3 regions of the Streptomyces sp. STAM6 genome follow, and region 2 is predicted to be linked to each of the others. Evidence: riboswitches for the same ligand, from Rfam matches in the RefSeq annotation. Region 2 holds a riboswitch; each other region holds the start of a gene.
The links. A riboswitch is a leader RNA that binds a small molecule or an ion and turns the genes downstream of it on or off. The one in region 2 is predicted to bind cobalamin.
Positions count from the first base shown of each region.

Region 1: another riboswitch for cobalamin. It lies ahead of ACY34K_RS05085 (ribonucleoside-diphosphate reductase subunit alpha); the one in region 2 lies ahead of ACY34K_RS26805 (energy-coupling factor ABC transporter permease).
Region 3: another riboswitch for cobalamin. It lies ahead of cobN (cobaltochelatase subunit CobN); the one in region 2 lies ahead of ACY34K_RS26805 (energy-coupling factor ABC transporter permease).

Region 1 is NZ_JBUEFZ010000003.1:62,009-67,302, reverse strand. Features, by position in the region: gene ACY34K_RS05100 (DUF3311 domain-containing protein) at 123-389, shown strand; gene mctP (monocarboxylate uptake permease MctP) at 386-2,014, shown strand; gene ACY34K_RS05090 (GNAT family N-acetyltransferase) at 2,104-2,604, shown strand; cobalamin riboswitch at 2,670-2,792, shown strand; gene ACY34K_RS05085 (ribonucleoside-diphosphate reductase subunit alpha) at 2,926-5,294, shown strand, end outside.
Region 2 is NZ_JBUEFZ010000030.1:27,474-32,767, forward strand. Features, by position in the region: gene ACY34K_RS26785 (hypothetical protein) at 1-518, shown strand, start outside; gene dhaK (dihydroxyacetone kinase subunit DhaK) at 657-1,649, shown strand; gene dhaL (dihydroxyacetone kinase subunit DhaL) at 1,655-2,254, shown strand; gene ACY34K_RS26800 (PTS-dependent dihydroxyacetone kinase phosphotransferase subunit DhaM) at 2,254-2,658, shown strand; cobalamin riboswitch at 2,737-2,929, shown strand; gene ACY34K_RS26805 (energy-coupling factor ABC transporter permease) at 2,959-3,657, shown strand; gene ACY34K_RS26810 (energy-coupling factor ABC transporter substrate-binding protein) at 3,657-4,034, shown strand; gene cbiQ (cobalt ECF transporter T component CbiQ) at 4,041-4,790, shown strand; gene ACY34K_RS26820 (energy-coupling factor ABC transporter ATP-binding protein) at 4,787-5,294, shown strand, end outside.
Region 3 is NZ_JBUEFZ010000019.1:48,971-54,264, forward strand. Features, by position in the region: gene ACY34K_RS21575 (cobalamin biosynthesis protein CobG) at 1-1,271, opposite strand, end outside; cobalamin riboswitch at 1,315-1,445, shown strand; gene cobN (cobaltochelatase subunit CobN) at 1,484-5,128, shown strand; gene ACY34K_RS21585 (GNAT family N-acetyltransferase) at 5,125-5,294, shown strand, end outside.

The DNA.
Region 1 (5,294 bases), on a different contig from region 2:
TCTTCACCGTTTCCGCACGTCGAGACTGGTCCGTTATCCGGACGGGGGTTCCGCGCGACGAAACGGTCCCTTAGATTTCCTGCCCATTACGCAAGTGCTCGGTGAGGGGACGGAGTCGCTGCATGTCGCAGGAGCAAGAGGAGAAACAGCCGGTGAGCCCGCCGGCCGTCACCCCGGTGCGGGTGGTGGTGGCGCTCTGTCTGATCGCACCCTTTGTGGCGATGCTCTGGGTCGCCTCGTACGCCAAGCTCGAACCGGTCTTCATGGGCATCCCGTTCTTCTACTGGTACCAGATGCTCTGGGTCGTGATATCGACCGGTCTCACGATGATCGCCTACAAGCTGTGGCAGCGTGACCAGCGCGCCCGCAAGGGGGGTGGGTCGCGATGAAGGACGGTGTGAACGGCGTCGCGCTCGGCGTCTTCGTCTTCTTCTTCCTGGCCGTCACGGTCATGGGCTTCATGGCCGCGCGCTGGCGCAAGGCCGAGAACGAGAACAGCCTCGACGAATGGGGCCTCGGCGGCCGCTCGTTCGGCACCTGGGTGACGTGGTTCCTGCTCGGCGGCGACCTCTACACGGCGTACACCTTCGTCGCCGTCCCGGCCGCCATCTACGCGGCGGGCGCGGCCGGCTTCTTCGCCGTGCCGTACACCATCCTCGTCTACCCGCTCATCTTCACCTTCCTGCCCCGCCTGTGGTCGGTGTCCCACAAGCACGGATACGTCACCACCTCCGACTTCGTCCGCGGCCGCTTCGGCTCCAAGGGGCTGTCGCTGGCGGTGGCCCTCACCGGCATCCTCGCCACGATGCCGTACATCGCCCTCCAACTCGTCGGCATCCAGGCGGTGCTCGACGTCATGGGCGTCGGCGGCGGTGAGAACACCAACTGGTTCATCAAGGACCTGCCGCTGCTCATCGCCTTCGGTGTGCTCGCCGCGTACACCTACTCGTCCGGTCTGCGGGCCCCGGCGCTGATCGCCTTCGTCAAGGACACCCTGATCTACATCGTCATCGCGGTGGCGATCATCTACATCCCGATCAAGCTGGGCGGCTTCGACGACATCTTCGCCGCGGCCGGCGACGCCTACGCGCAGATCAACCCGGCCACCGACAAACCGCGCGGCGCGCTCGTGCCCGGCGAGGCGGGCCACTGGGGCTACGCCACCCTGGCGCTCGGCTCGGCGCTGGCGCTCTTCATGTACCCGCACTCCATCACCGCGACGCTCTCCTCGCGCAGCCGTGACGTGATCCGCCGCAACACCACGATCCTGCCGCTGTACTCACTGATGCTGGGCCTGCTGGCGCTGCTCGGCTTCATGGCCATCGCGGCGGGCATCAAGGTGCAGAACGGCCAGCTGGCGATCCCCCAGCTGTTCGAGAACATGTTCCCGGACTGGTTCGCGGGCGTCGCCTTCGCCGCCATCGGCATCGGCGCGCTGGTCCCGGCGGCCATCATGTCCATCGCCGCGGCCAACCTCTTCACCCGGAACATCTACAAGGACTTCCTGAAGCCGGACGCCACCCCGGAGCAGGAGACCAAGGTGTCCAAGCTGGTGTCGCTGCTGGTGAAGGTGGGCGCGCTGGCCTTCGTCCTCACCATGGACAAGACCGTCGCCATCAACTTCCAGCTGCTCGGCGGCATCTGGATCCTGCAGACCTTCCCGGCCCTGGTCGGCGGTCTGTTCACGCGCTGGTTCCACCGCTGGGCGCTGCTGGCCGGCTGGGCCGTCGGCATGGTCTACGGCACGGCCGCCGCGTACGGCGTCGCGAGCCCCACGCAGAAGCACTTCGGCGGCTCGTCCGCCGAGATCCCGGGCATCGGTGAGATCGGCTACATCGGCCTGACGGCGTTCGTCCTCAACGTGGTCGTCACCGTCGTCCTCACCTTCGTCCTCAAGGCCGTCAAGGCCCCCGAGGGCGTGGACGAGACGTCGCCGTCGGACTACACCGCCGACGCGGGCGACCCGGGCGTCAAGGTCGAGCTTCCGCCGGCCACGGCGGGTGCCGGTCACTGACGGCCCTCGCGCACGACGAAGGCCGCCGCACTCCCTCCGGGGGGCGCGGCGGCCTTCGTCGTCGCCGCACGAGGGGCCACACTGCGCCCATGGACATCACCATCAGGGCCGTACGGCCCGACGAGCACACCGCGCTGGGCGACATCACCGCGGAGGCGTACCTCGCCGACGGGCTGCCGGCCTTCGGAGAGAGCGACGAGTACCTGCACGAGCTGCGCGACGTGTCCGCGCGTGCCGCGGGGGCCGAGGTGCTCGTCGCCGTGGGCGAGAACGAACAGCTGCTGGGCGGCGTGACGTTCGTCGCGTCCGGCGGCCCGTGGGCCGGCATCGCGCGCGAGGGCGAGGCCGAGATCCTGATGCTCGCGGTGGCGGAAGCGGCCCGCGGCCGGGGTGCCGGCGAGGCGCTCGCACGGGCCTGCGTGGAGCGCGCCCGGGCCCTGCCGGGCTGCCGGGGGATCGTCCTGTCGACCCAGGTCGCGATGCGATCGGCCCACCGGCTCTACGAGCGGCTGGGGTTCGTACGGACCCCGGAACGGGACTGGGAACCCCTCCACGGCGTCACTCTGCGCACCTACGGCCTGAAGCTCTGAGCGACACGGCGATTGCCGACCGACACAACATGTGGGGGGTGCCTCAAGGGGAGCCCCCCACATGTATGCTCATGCTCGCTGTCGTCGCAGGGGAATCCGGTGCGAATCCGGAACTGTCCCGCAACGGTGTGTTGGTGTGCCTTTGCGCCCTTTGAAGTCCGAACACCTGCTGACAGTGCGCCCGGTCCGTCCGGCCCGGGTGCCCAGACGTCCGGGCCTCGCGGAGTGGGCCGGTGGACGCGGTGCATGCGCCCCTGTGCCCGGGCGCCCCGCTCCCCTGCCCGCCCGCCGGCCCCGAGCCGAGCGAGGGAGAGCCCCCACGTGACCATCGCGCCAGCCGATCCGGCCTCAAGCGTCACGGACACGGAGACCGACGGACCCGGGACCGCCCACCCGTCTCCCACCACCGCCCTCGACGGAGGTCCTTCGGGCCGCGGCGCCGACCTGCTGCGGACCCTGACGGACCTCACCGCCGATCTGCCCGACACGGACCCCGGCCGGGTCGCCGCCGCCGCGCTGCGCGGCCGGCACGCCGGTTCGGACGACGCCGAACTGCGGGAGCTCGCCACCGAGGCGGCCGCCGGACTCATCTCCGAGGACCCCGCGTACTCGCGGCTCGCCGCCAGGCTGCTGACCCGGACCATCGCCGAAGAGGCGGCGAGCCAGGGCGCGGTGTCGTTCTCGGCGTCCGTGGCCGTCGGCCACCGTGAGGGCCTGATCGCCGACCGCACGGCCGAGTTCGTCCGTCTGCACACCGTACGGATGGACGGCCTCGTCGACCCGGAGGCGGACGACCGCTTCGGCTACTTCGGCCTGCGGACGCTCTACTCGCGCTATCTGCTCCGGCACCCGATCACGCGCAAGGTCATCGAGACCCCGCAGCACTTCATGCTGCGCGTGGCGGCCGGCCTCGCGGAGGACGACTCGCTGCGCGCGCTGGACGAGGTCGCGGCGCTCTACCGGCTGATGAGCCGGCTCGACTACCTGCCGTCCTCCCCCACGCTGTTCAACTCCGGCACCCGCCACCCGCAGATGTCGTCCTGCTACCTGCTGGACTCGCCGCAGGACGAGCTGGACTCGATCTACGACCGCTACCACCAGGTGGCGCGGCTCTCCAAGCACGCGGGCGGCATCGGACTGTCCTACTCCCGCATCCGTGCCCGCGGTTCGCTCATCCGCGGCACCAACGGCCACTCCAACGGCATCGTGCCGTTCCTGAAGACCCTGGACGCCTCGGTCGCCGCCGTGAACCAGGGCGGCCGCCGCAAGGGCGCGGCCGCGGTCTACCTGGAGACCTGGCACGCGGACATCGAGGAGTTCCTGGAGCTGCGCGACAACACGGGCGAGGACGCCCGGCGCACCCACAACCTCAACCTGGCGCACTGGATCCCGGACGAGTTCATGCGCCGGGTCAACGCGGACGCCGAGTGGTCGCTGTTCTCGCCGGCCGACGTGCCGGAGCTCGTCGACCTGTACGGCGAGGAGTTCGACACCGCCTACCGCAGGGCCGAGGCGGCCGGACTGGCCAAGAAGACCATGCCGGCCCGTGACCTGTACGGCCGCATGATGCGCACCCTCGCGCAGACCGGCCAGGGCTGGATGACGTTCAAGGACGCCTCCAACCGGACCGCGAACCAGACCGCCGAGCCCGGCACGGTCGTGCACTCCTCCAACCTGTGCACCGAGATCATCGAGGTGACGAACGACGGCGAGACCGCCGTCTGCAACCTCGGTTCGGTGAACCTGGGCGCCTTCGTCGCCGGAGGCACGATCGACTGGGAGCGGCTGGACGAGACCGTCCGCACCGCCGTGACGTTCCTCGACCGGGTCGTCGACATCAACTTCTACCCGACCGAGCAGGCCGGCCGGTCCAACACCAAGTGGCGGCCGGTGGGTCTGGGCGCGATGGGCCTGCAGGACGTCTTCTTCCAGCTGAAGCTGCCGTTCGACTCCCCCGAGGCGCGCGCCCTGTCGACCCGGATCGCCGAGCGGATCATGCTCGCGGCCTACGAGGCCTCCGCCGACCTCGCCGAGCGCAGCGGCCCGCTCCCCGCATGGGAGCAGACCCGGGCGGCGCGCGGGGTGCTGCACCCGGACCACTACGACGTGGAGCTGAACTGGCCGGAGCGCTGGGCGGCGCTGCGCGAGCGGATCGCCTCGGTCGGCATGCGCAACTCGCTGCTGCTGGCCATCGCCCCGACCGCGACCATTGCCTCCATCGCCGGCGTGTACGAGTGCATCGAGCCGCAGGTCTCCAACCTCTTCAAGCGTGAGACGCTGTCGGGTGAGTTCCTCCAGGTCAACTCCTACCTGGTCGAAGAGCTGAAGAAGCTCGGCGTGTGGGACGCGCAGACCCGGGAGGCGCTGCGCGAGTCCAACGGATCGGTGCAGGGCTTCAGCTGGGTGCCCGCCGAGGTGCGTGCGCTGTACCGGACGGCCTGGGAGATCCCGCAGCGCGGCCTGATCGACATGGCGGCGGCGCGGACCCCGTTCCTGGACCAGTCGCAGTCGCTGAACCTGTTCATGGAGACGCCCACCATCGGCAAGCTGTCGTCGATGTACGCGTACGCCTGGAAGCAGGGCCTGAAGACGACGTACTACCTGCGCTCGCGTCCGGCGACCCGGATCGCCCGTGCCGCGCGGGCATCCATCCCCGTTCAGCAGGTCGCCGACCCCGAGGCGGTCGCCTG
Region 2 (5,294 bases):
CCTTCACGTCCGGGTCGACCACCATGACCTGCACGGTCTCGTCCTCCGTGCCCACCACGGGCGGCAACAACCAGATCCCGGCCGCGCCCGGCAACCACAACGCCTCGGGACCGGTCAGCTCGACCATCAATCCGCCCACCTTCAGCAACTGCACGACGAGTGTCAGCGGGGTGGGCGTCACCGTCACGTCGAACGCGACCAACGGCTCCTGGAGCATCTCGGCGCAAGCCGGCGATCCGGTCACCGCCGGGCTGACCATGCCCAAGGGAGGCGTCGTCCTCAGGACGAGCGGGCTCGCGGCCTGCACGATCACCGCTTCCCCCGCCGGGTCGACGACGGTCTCCGGCACGTGGACCAACGGCGCCCCCTCGTCCCTGGCGATCGCGGGCGCCCCCGTTCCCGCCACGGTGACCGGTGGTTTCCTCTGCCCCACGGGCAATCAGACGGCCACCTTCTCGGCCACCTACGAGATCACGGACACCACGGACCCGAGTCAGCGGATCACCGTGACGAGCTGATCCTCCGCACCGCGCACCGCGCTCCGCGCACATATGAGGCCCCCGCCGTGCGGGGGCCTCATCCAATGGGTGATCACCTACGTGACCGCCGGCGCCCCTCGGTCGATACTGAGTCAGGTCCGAACACAGGAGGTACCCATGAGGATGCTCATCAACGTACCGGAGACCGTCGTCGCGGACGCGCTGCGCGGGCTCGCGGCCGCGCATCCCGACCTGACCGTGGACGTGGAGAACCGGGTGGTGGTGCGGCGGGACGCGCCCGTGGCGGGGAAGGTGGCGCTGGTGTCCGGAGGCGGCTCCGGGCACGAACCGCTGCACGCGGGGTTCGTCGGGCCGGGAATGCTGTCGGCGGCCTGCCCCGGTGAGGTCTTCACGAGTCCCGTTCCCGACCAGATGGTCCGGGCGGCGGCCGCGGTGGACAGCGGGTCCGGTGTGCTGTTCGTCGTGAAGAACTACACCGGGGACGTCCTCAACTTCGAGATGGCGGCCGAGCTCGCCGAGGACGAGGGTGTGCAGATCGCCAAGGTGCTCGTCGACGACGACGTGGCGGTCTCCGACAGTCTGTACACGGCGGGGCGGCGTGGCACCGGGGCGACGCTGTTCGTGGAGAAGATCGCCGGCGCGGCCGCCGAGGAGGGGGCGCCGCTGGAGCGCGTGGAGGCGATCGCCCGTCGGGTGAACGCGAGTTCCCGCAGTTTCGGCGTGGCGCTCAGCGCGGTCACCACTCCCGCGAAGGGCAGCCCGACGTTCGATCTGCCGCCCGGCGAGCTGGAGTTGGGCATCGGTATCCATGGCGAGCCGGGGCGTGAACGGCGGGCGATGATGACGTCGCGGGAGATCGCGGACTTCGCGGTGGACGCCGTGCTGGAGGATCTGAACCCGAGGGGGCCCGTGCTGGTCCTGGTCAACGGTATGGGCGCGACCCCGCTGCTGGAGCTGTACGGGTTCAACGCCGAGGTGCAGCGGGTGCTCGGCGAGCGGGGTGTCATGGCGGCCCGTACGCTCGTCGGAAACTATGTGACGTCGCTGGACATGGCAGGCTGCTCGGTCACCCTGTGCCAGGCTGACGAGGAGTTGCTCAGGCTGTGGGACGCGCCGGTGCAGACGGCCGCGCTCCGGTGGGGACGGTGATCGCGGTGATGGACGCGGACTTCTTCCGGCGGTGGATGACGAAGGCGGCGGCGGCCGTCGACCGCGAGGCGGACCGGCTCACCGAGCTGGACTCGGCGATCGGTGACGCCGATCACGGCACCAATCTGCAGCGCGGCTTCGCGGCCGTGACCGCGGCACTGGACAAGGAGCCGCCGCGGACCCCGGGCGCGGTGCTGATCCTCGCCGGCCGGCAGCTGATCTCGACGGTGGGCGGCGCGTCAGGACCGCTGTACGGGACACTGCTGCGGCGTACCGGCAAGGCGCTCGGTGACGCCGCCGAGGTCACGCCCGGGCAACTGGCCGACGCGCTGCGGGCCGGGGTCGCCGCGGTGGCGCAGCTCGGCGGGGCCGCGGCCGGCGACAAGACGATGCTGGACGCGCTGGAGCCGGCCGTGGAGGCGCTCGGCGCATCGTTCGCCGCGGCCGGGGAGGCGGCCGAGCGGGGGGCGGAGGCGACCGTGCCGATGCAGGCCCGCAAGGGCCGGGCGAGCTATCTCGGTGAACGCAGCATCGGGCACCGGGACCCCGGCGCCACCTCCTCCGCGCTGCTGATCGCGGCACTGGCCGAGGCGGAGGCGGCCTGATGGGGGCGCCGGTCGGGATCGTGCTCGTGTCGCACAGCGCTGCGGTCGCCTCGTCGGTCGCGGAGCTGGCGCGCGGTCTCGCGGGCGCCGGGCCGACCGCTCCGGTGGCGGCCGCCGGCGGCACGCCGGACGGCGGGCTCGGCACCAGTTCCGAACTGATCTCCGAAGCTGCCGCGTCGGTCGACGGCGGGGCCGGCGTGGCGGTGCTGGTCGACCTCGGCAGCGCCGTGCTGACGGTGAAGGCGCTCCTGGCGGAGGGGAACGAACTCCCCGACGGCACAAGGCTGGTGGACGCGCCGTTCGTCGAGGGAGCGGTGGCGGCCGTGGTCACGGCGTCGGCCGGCGGCGATCTCGACGCGGTGGTCACGGCGGCCTCGGAGGCGTACGGCTACCGCAAGGAGTGAGGCGGCCGGGGCGGCAGCCACGAGGGGTGGAGCGGGGCCGTGCGCCGGTGCGCGGGTTGTGATGGCCTGATCAACGCACTAATGTCACACCGCCTTGGTGTACGGGAAACCGGTGCGGTACCGGTGCGGCCCTCGCCACTGTGATCGGGAAGTCCGGCTCCATCCTTCGGGAAGCCACTGGACCACCGCGGGAGACCGTGGGGTCCGGGAAGGCGGAGTCGCGGCGGCATGACCCGTCAGCCAGGAGACCGGCCAGGGCGCGTTGTCCATCCACGAGGTGCTGGAGAGGGTCTCCCAACCATGCATATCGCCGAGGGGTATCTCCCCCCTGTGCACGCGGCCGCCTGGAGCGTCGCGGCCGCCCCCTTCGTCGTCCACGGCGTCCGCGCCCTGACCCGGGAGGTCAAGGCCAACCCTGAGTCCACTCTGCTGCTCGGTGCGTCCGGTGCCTTCACATTTGTCCTTTCGGCCCTGAAGATCCCGAGCGTGACGGGCAGTTGCTCGCACCCCACGGGCACGGGACTGGGCGCCATCCTCTTCCGGCCACCGATCATGGCGGTGCTCGGCACCATCACCCTGCTGTTCCAGGCGCTGCTGCTGGCGCACGGCGGTCTGACCACCCTGGGCGCGAACGCCTTCTCGATGGCGATCGTCGGGCCCTGGGCCGGCTTCGGGGTGTACTGGCTCCTGCGGCGGTTCGACGTGCCGCTGATGGTCAGCGTCTTCTTCGGCGCGTTCATCGCCGACATCACCACCTACTGCGTGACCAGCGTGCAGCTGGCGCTGGCGTTCCCGGACCCGAGCAGCGGTTTCATCGGCGCCCTCGGCAAGTTCGGCGGCATCTTCGCGGTCACCCAGCTTCCGCTCGCGGTCAGCGAGGGCCTGCTCACCGTGCTGGTGATGCGGCTGCTGATCCAGTCGAGCAAGGGGGAGCTGACCCGTCTCGGCGTGCTGCTCCAGCGCGGCCGCACGGACGAGAAGAAGGAGGCCGTGGCCTGATGAGCCGTAACGCCAAGATCAATACGCTGCTGCTGCTCGTCGTCGCGGCGCTCGCGGTCCTGCCGCTCGCCCTGGGCATGGGCGACCACAAGGAGGAGCCGTTCACGGGCGCGGACGGGCAGGCAGAGACCGCGATCACCGAGACGCATCCCGACTACGAGCCCTGGTTCAGCCCCCTGTACGAGCCGCCGTCCGGTGAGATCGAGTCGGCGCTGTTCTCCCTGCAGGCCGCGATCGGCGCCGGGGTGCTGGCGTACTACTTCGGGCTGCGCCGTGGCCGCCGGCAGGGCGAGGCCCGGGCGCGCGCCGAGGCGGCCGGTGCCCGGAGCGACGAGGCGGCCGAACCCGTGGCCGCCGACCGGCAGCCGTCCGCGTAGCCGCCGGTGCTGCCGATCGACGCGGCGGCGCACAGCAGTCGCTGGCGCCGCCGCCATCCGTGCGAAAAAGCGGTTCTCGGCTTCGGGCTGACGATCTGCGCGATCAGCCTGCCGGCGTGGCCCGGGGCCGTACTCGTCGCGGCCGCCACCCTGGCCGTGCTGCTCGGCCCCGCCGGCGTGGGCGGCCGGCAGCTGTGGCGGGCGTTCCGCATTCCGCTGGGCTTCTGTGTCACCGGCGCGGTACCGCTGCTGTTCCAGGTGGGCGGGGCGGGCGGGTTCGTGACGCTCGCGCCGGACGGGCCGGTACACGCGGGACAGTTGCTGCTGCGTACGTCGGCGGCGTCGCTCGGGGTGCTGCTGTTCGCGTTCACCACGCCGGTCTCGGACGTACTGCCGCGGCTGGTGCGGGCCGGGGTGCCGGCCCCGGTGGTCGACGTCGCGCTCGTGATGTACCGGATCAGCTTCCTGCTGCTGGACGCGGTGACCCGGATCCGGCAGGCACAGGCGGCACGCCTCGGGCTGACCACCCGCGCCGCGACGTGGCGTTCGCTGGCGGGCCTCGGCGCGACGGCCTTCGTCCGGGCCTTCGACCGCGCGGCCCGGCTCCAGACGGGGCTGGCCGGCCGCGGCTACGACGGGACACTGCGCGTCCTTGTACCGCAGGCGTCGGTGTCCGGGCGGTTCCTCGCCGCCACCGGGGCGCTGTTCACCGGTCTGGTGGCCCTCACTCTCGTACTCGAAAGGTTCCTGCCATGAATCCGTCCGCCGTCGTGGAACTCGTCGGTGCGGGATACGCGTACGAAGACGGGCCGGCCGTGCTGCGGGACGTGGACTTCGCGGTGCCCGAGGGGCGTTCGATCGCTCTCCTCGGCCGTAACGGCAGCGGCAAGACGACCATGCTGCGGCTGCTGAGCGGCGGGCTGCGGTGCGGGAGCGGCCGGCTGCGGCTGTCGGGCGAGGACGTGACGTACGACCGGGCCGGGCTGACCCGGCTGCGCACGACGGTGCAGCTCGTCGTGCAGGACCCGGACGACCAGCTCTTCGCCGCGTCGGTGGGGCAGGACGTGTCGTTCGGGCCGATGAACCTGGGACTGCCGGAGGACGAGGTGCGCGCCCGGGTCCGGGAGTCCCTGGAGGCGCTGGACATCACGGCGCTGGAGGACCGCCCCACGCATCTGCTGTCGTACGGGCAGCGCAAGCGGGCGGCGATCGCGGGCGCGGTCGCGATGCGGCCGCGGGTGCTGATCCTGGACGAGCCGA
Region 3 (5,294 bases), on a different contig from region 2:
TCGCGGGGGCCGTTCGGGCCGCGGGCGTCGCCGGGTGTGGCGTCGGCCCGCACGTCGGACAGGGACTTGGCGCAGCCCGGCCGGCCGGTGCAGGCGCTGACGCCGAGCCAGGGTGAGTCGGCGCGGGTGAGGAATCCGGCCGCGTCCAGGGCAGCGAGCCGTTCCGCGGCCGCGGCGCGGTCGGCGAGGCCCGACAGGACGAATCCGCGCCAGGGGGTGGCCCGTACCTCCCCGGCCGGCACCAGGGCGCGGAACTGCGCGCTGGTCACCCGCCCGAGGGGTGCGAGTACGGACAGGGCGCCGTCCCCGACCAGCCCGAGCCCGGGAGGCGACCCCACGGGTACGGGAACCGGGCCCGCGCCACGTGTGTCCGTGCCCCGTACGTCGACGCTCCGGGCATCCGCGCCCCGTGCGTCCGTGCCGCGGGTACCCGCGCCGCGTGCGTAAGCGCCCGGGAACTGCCGCGCGGCGGTCGCCCCGCTCGCCGACCCGGCGTCCTCGGGCCCGCTCGTCGCCGGCGCGTCCGCCGCCTCCGAGGCGATCCCCGCGGCCGCCAGGGCCGATTCCACGTCCACGTCCTGGCCGTCCGGCAGCTCGCCCGCCCGCCAGGCGCCCGTGCCCGCCTCCCGCACGGCCGCCAGGAAGGCGCGGGCCGCGGCCAGAGCGGCGCGCGGCGCGTCCGCGGCGGGCACCCGGCGGAAGGGGTGCGCTCCCACCCGTACCAGGGCGGAAGCGGCATCCGGGGCTGCGAGCAAGGTCACATCTCCGCCGAGCGCCGCCACGTCGCCGCGCCCGTCGTCGAGGGCGAAGAGGAAACGCCCGGACAGGGCCGTCGCCCAGGGGGCGGCGCAGATCAGGGAGTCCAGTTCGCGGGCCCACAACTGGACGTCGGCGTAGCCGAGTCCGTCCAGCCCGGCCAAGGGGGAGGCCACCACATTGCGTACGCGTTCATGGGTGTCGGAGGGCAGCAGCCCGGCGTCCCGCAACAGCCGGGCCAGGGCGAGCCCGCAGTCCTCACCGAGGCCCCTGAGCTCGATGTTGCCGCGTGAGGTGAGAGTGAGACGCCCGTCACCCAGCCGGTCGGCGGCGTCCGCCAGCACCAGCACCTGATGGGACGTCAAAAGACCTGCGGGCAGGCGGAGTCGGGCCAGGCCGCCGTCGTCAGCCCGGTGCAGTCGCAGCGCACCCGGGCAGGCGTCACCGCGGTCCCGTATGTGAGCTTCACCCCGGTCCGGGGTTTTTGGTGAGCTGGGCGGCATGGCGGCGAGCATACCCACGTCCTTCCAGGTGCCCGCCCTGCGGCGAGGGCGCAGGATCTACTATGCAGACGGCACAGGGTCCCAGGGCCCTAGGGAGGAAGCCCGGTGGAAATCCGGCGCGGTCCCGCCACTGTGAGTCCGGCCCCGGCCGGGCGAGTCAGGAACTCCCGCCGTCCTTACGACCACCCGGGGCGCGGACACCCCGAGGAAGGCCTGCGCACGCCATGACGCCCGCGACCACGCCCGAGGCGACGCCCACCCCGGCGCCCGCGACGACGATCCTGCTGCTGTCGCACTCCGACACCGACCTGCTGAGCGCCCGCGCGGCCGGCGGCCCGGTGGAGTACCGGTTCGCGAACCCCGCCCGGCTGCCGCTGGACGACGTGCCCCGGCTCCTCGACGGCGCCGACCTGGTCGTCGTGCGCCTCCTCGGCGGCGTCCGCGCATGGGAGGAGGGCCTCCAGGCCGTCCGGGACGCCGGGAAGCCCGTGGTCGTCCTCACCGGCGAACAGGCCCCCGACGCCCAGCTGATGGAGACCTCCACCGTCCCCATCGGCATCGCGGCCGAGGCGCACGCCTACCTCGCCCACGGCGGTCCGGACAATCTGGAACAGCTCGCCCGTTTCCTCTCCGACACGGTTCTGCTCACCGGCCACGGCTTCGAGCCGCCGGCCGCCGCCCCCACCTGGGGCCCGCTGGAGCGGACCGCGCGGAACACCACCGGCCCCACCGTGGCCGTGCTCTACTACCGCGCCCACCACATGAGCGGCAACACCGCCTTCGTCGCCACCCTGTGCGAGGCGATCGAGGACGCCGGCGGGCAGGCCCTGCCGCTGTACGTGGCCTCCCTCCGCGCCCCCGAGCAGGAGCTCGTCGAGAACCTGCGGACGGCCGACGCCATCGTCACCACCGTCCTCGCCGCCGGCGGCACGAAGCCCGCCGAGGCGCAGGCCGGCGGAGACGACGAGTCGTGGGACGCGGGCGCCCTCGCCGCCCTCGACGTGCCGATCCTCCAGGCCCTCTGCCTGACCGGCCCGCGCTCCGCCTGGGAGGAGAACGACGAAGGGCTCTCCCCGCTGGACGCCGCGAGCCAGGTCGCCGTCCCCGAGTTCGACGGCCGGCTCATCACCGTCCCGTTCTCCTTCAAGGAGATCGACGAGGACGGCCTGCCCGCCTATGTCGCGGACACCGAACGCGCCGCCCGGGTCGCCGGCATCGCGGTCCGTCACGCCCGCCTGCGCCACATCCCGAACGCCGACAAGCGCCTGGCGCTGGTCCTCTCCGCGTACCCGACCAAGCACTCCCGCATCGGCAACGCCGTCGGCCTCGACACCCCCGCGTCCGCGGTCGCGCTGCTGCGCCGGCTGCGCGAGGAGGGCTACGACTTCGGTGACGAGGACGTGCCGGGCCTGGCGACCGGCGACGGCGACGAGCTGATCTACGCGCTGATCGAGGCCGGCGGCCACGACCAGGCCTGGCTCACCGAGGAACAGCTGGCCAGGAACCCGGTCCGCATCCCGGCCGCCGACTACCGGCGCTGGTACGCGAAGCTGCCGCGGGAGCTGCGCGACCAGGTCGAGGAGCACTGGGGCCCGGCGCCGGGCGAGATGTTCCTGGACCGCTCCCGCAATCCGGAGGGCGACATCGTGCTCGCCGCCCTGCGCCGCGGGAACCTGCTGATCCTCATCCAGCCGCCGCGCGGCTTCGGCGAGAACCCGATCGCGATCTACCACGACCCGGATCTGCCGCCGTCGCACCACTACCTGGCCGCCTACCGCTGGATCGCCGCCGCCCGCGAGGACGGTGGCTTCGGCGCCGACGCCATGGTCCACCTCGGCAAGCACGGCAACCTGGAGTGGCTGCCCGGCAAGAACGCGGGCCTGTCCGCCGCCTGCGGCCCCGACGCCGCGCTCGGCGACATCCCGCTGGTCTACCCCTTCCTGGTCAACGACCCGGGCGAGGGCACCCAGGCCAAGCGCCGCGTCCACGCCACCCTCGTCGACCACCTGGTGCCGCCGATGGCCCGTGCCGAGTCGTACGGCGACATCACGCGCCTGGAGCAGCTGCTCGACGAGTACGCGCAGATCTCCTCCATGGACCCGTCCAAGCTGCCCGCCATCCGCGCCCAGATCTGGACGCTGATCCAGGCCGCCAAGCTCGACCACGACCTGGGCCTGGAGGACCGTCCGGACGACGACGGGTTCGACGACTTCCTGCTGCACGTCGACGGCTGGCTCTGCGAGGTCAAGGACGCCCAGATCCGCGACGGTCTGCACGTCCTCGGCGGCGCCCCCACCGGTCCCGAGCGGGTCAACCTGGTCCTCTCCATCCTGCGTGCCCGGCAGATCTGGGGCGGTACGCAGTCCCTGCCCGGCCTCCGCGAGGCCCTGGGCCTGGACGAGTCCGCCGCCACCCGCACGACCGCCGACGAGGCGGAGGCGAAGGCCCGGGCCCTGGTCGAGGCGATGGAGGCCGCCGGCTGGAACCCGGACGCCGTCACCGCGGTCGCCGAGGGACACGACCCGGCCGTCGCCACGATCCTCGACTTCGCCGCCCGCCAGGTCGTCCCGCGCCTCGCCGCCACCACGGACGAGCTGCACCACGCCGTCCACGCCCTGAACGGCGGCTTCGTGCCGGCCGGGCCGTCCGGCTCGCCGCTGCGCGGCCTGGTCAACGTGCTGCCGACGGGCCGCAATTTCTACTCCGTCGACCCCAAGGCCGTCCCCTCGCGCCTCGCGTGGGAGACCGGCCAGGCGCTGGCCGACTCGCTCCTGGAGCGGTACCGCGCCGACAACGGCGAGTGGCCCACCTCCGTCGGCCTGTCCCTGTGGGGCACGAGCGCGATGCGCACCGCCGGCGACGACGTCGCCGAGGCGCTCGCCCTGCTCGGCATCCGGCCCGTCTGGGACGACGCCTCGCGCCGCGTCACCGGTCTGGAGCCGATCCCGCTCGCGGAGCTCGGCCGCCCCCGCATCGATGTGACGCTGCGCATCTCGGGCTTCTTCCGCGACGCGTTCCCGCACACCATCGGCCTGCTCGACGACGCCGTGCGGCTCGCCGCCTCGCTCGACGAGCCGGACGCCGACAACCACGTGCGGGCCCACACCCGCGCCGACCTCGCCGAGCACGGCGACGAACGCCGCGCTACCACCCGGATCTTCGGCTCCCGTCCGGGGACGTACGGGGCGGGCATCCTCCAGCTGATCGACTCCCGGGACTGGCGCACCGACGCCGACCTCGCCGAGGTGTACACGGTGTGGGGCGGCTACGCCTACGGCCGCGAGATGGACGGCCGCCCGGCGCGCGAGGAGATGGAGACCGCGTACAAGCGCATCGCGGTCGCGGCGAAGAACACCGACACCCGCGAGCACGACATCGCGGACTCCGACGACTACTTCCAGTACCACGGAGGCATGGTCGCCACCGTCCGCGCGCTCAAGGGCACCGCCCCCGAGGCGTACATCGGCGACTCGACCCGGCCGGAGACGGTCCGCACCCGCACCCTCGTCGAGGAGACCTCCCGGGTCTTCCGCGCCCGCGTGGTCAACCCCAAGTGGATCGAGGCGATGCGCCGCCACGGCTACAAGGGCGCCTTCGAACTGGCGGCCACCGTGGACTACCTCTTCGGGTACGACGCCACGACCGGAGTCGTCGCCGACTGGATGTACGACAAGCTGACGCAGACCTACGTCCTGGACCCGGAGAACCGGCAGTTCCTCCAGGAGGCCAACCCCTGGGCGCTGCACGGTATCGCCGAACGGCTGCTGGAGGCCGAGTCCCGCGGCATGTGGGCCAAGCCGGACCCGCAGGTGCTGGAGCAGCTGCGGCAGGTGTTCCTGGAGACGGAAGGCGAGCTGGAGGGCGAGTGACCATCACCGTGGGCGGGGCGGACAAGGAACTGTCCGCCCGACTCGACAAGGAACTGACGGCCTTCAACCAGGCCGCCACCGGAGCCGCCGACGAAGCGGAGCTGTCGGTCCGGGCCACGGACGAGTCCGGTGAGCTCATCGGCGGGCTCACGGGCTGGACGTGGGG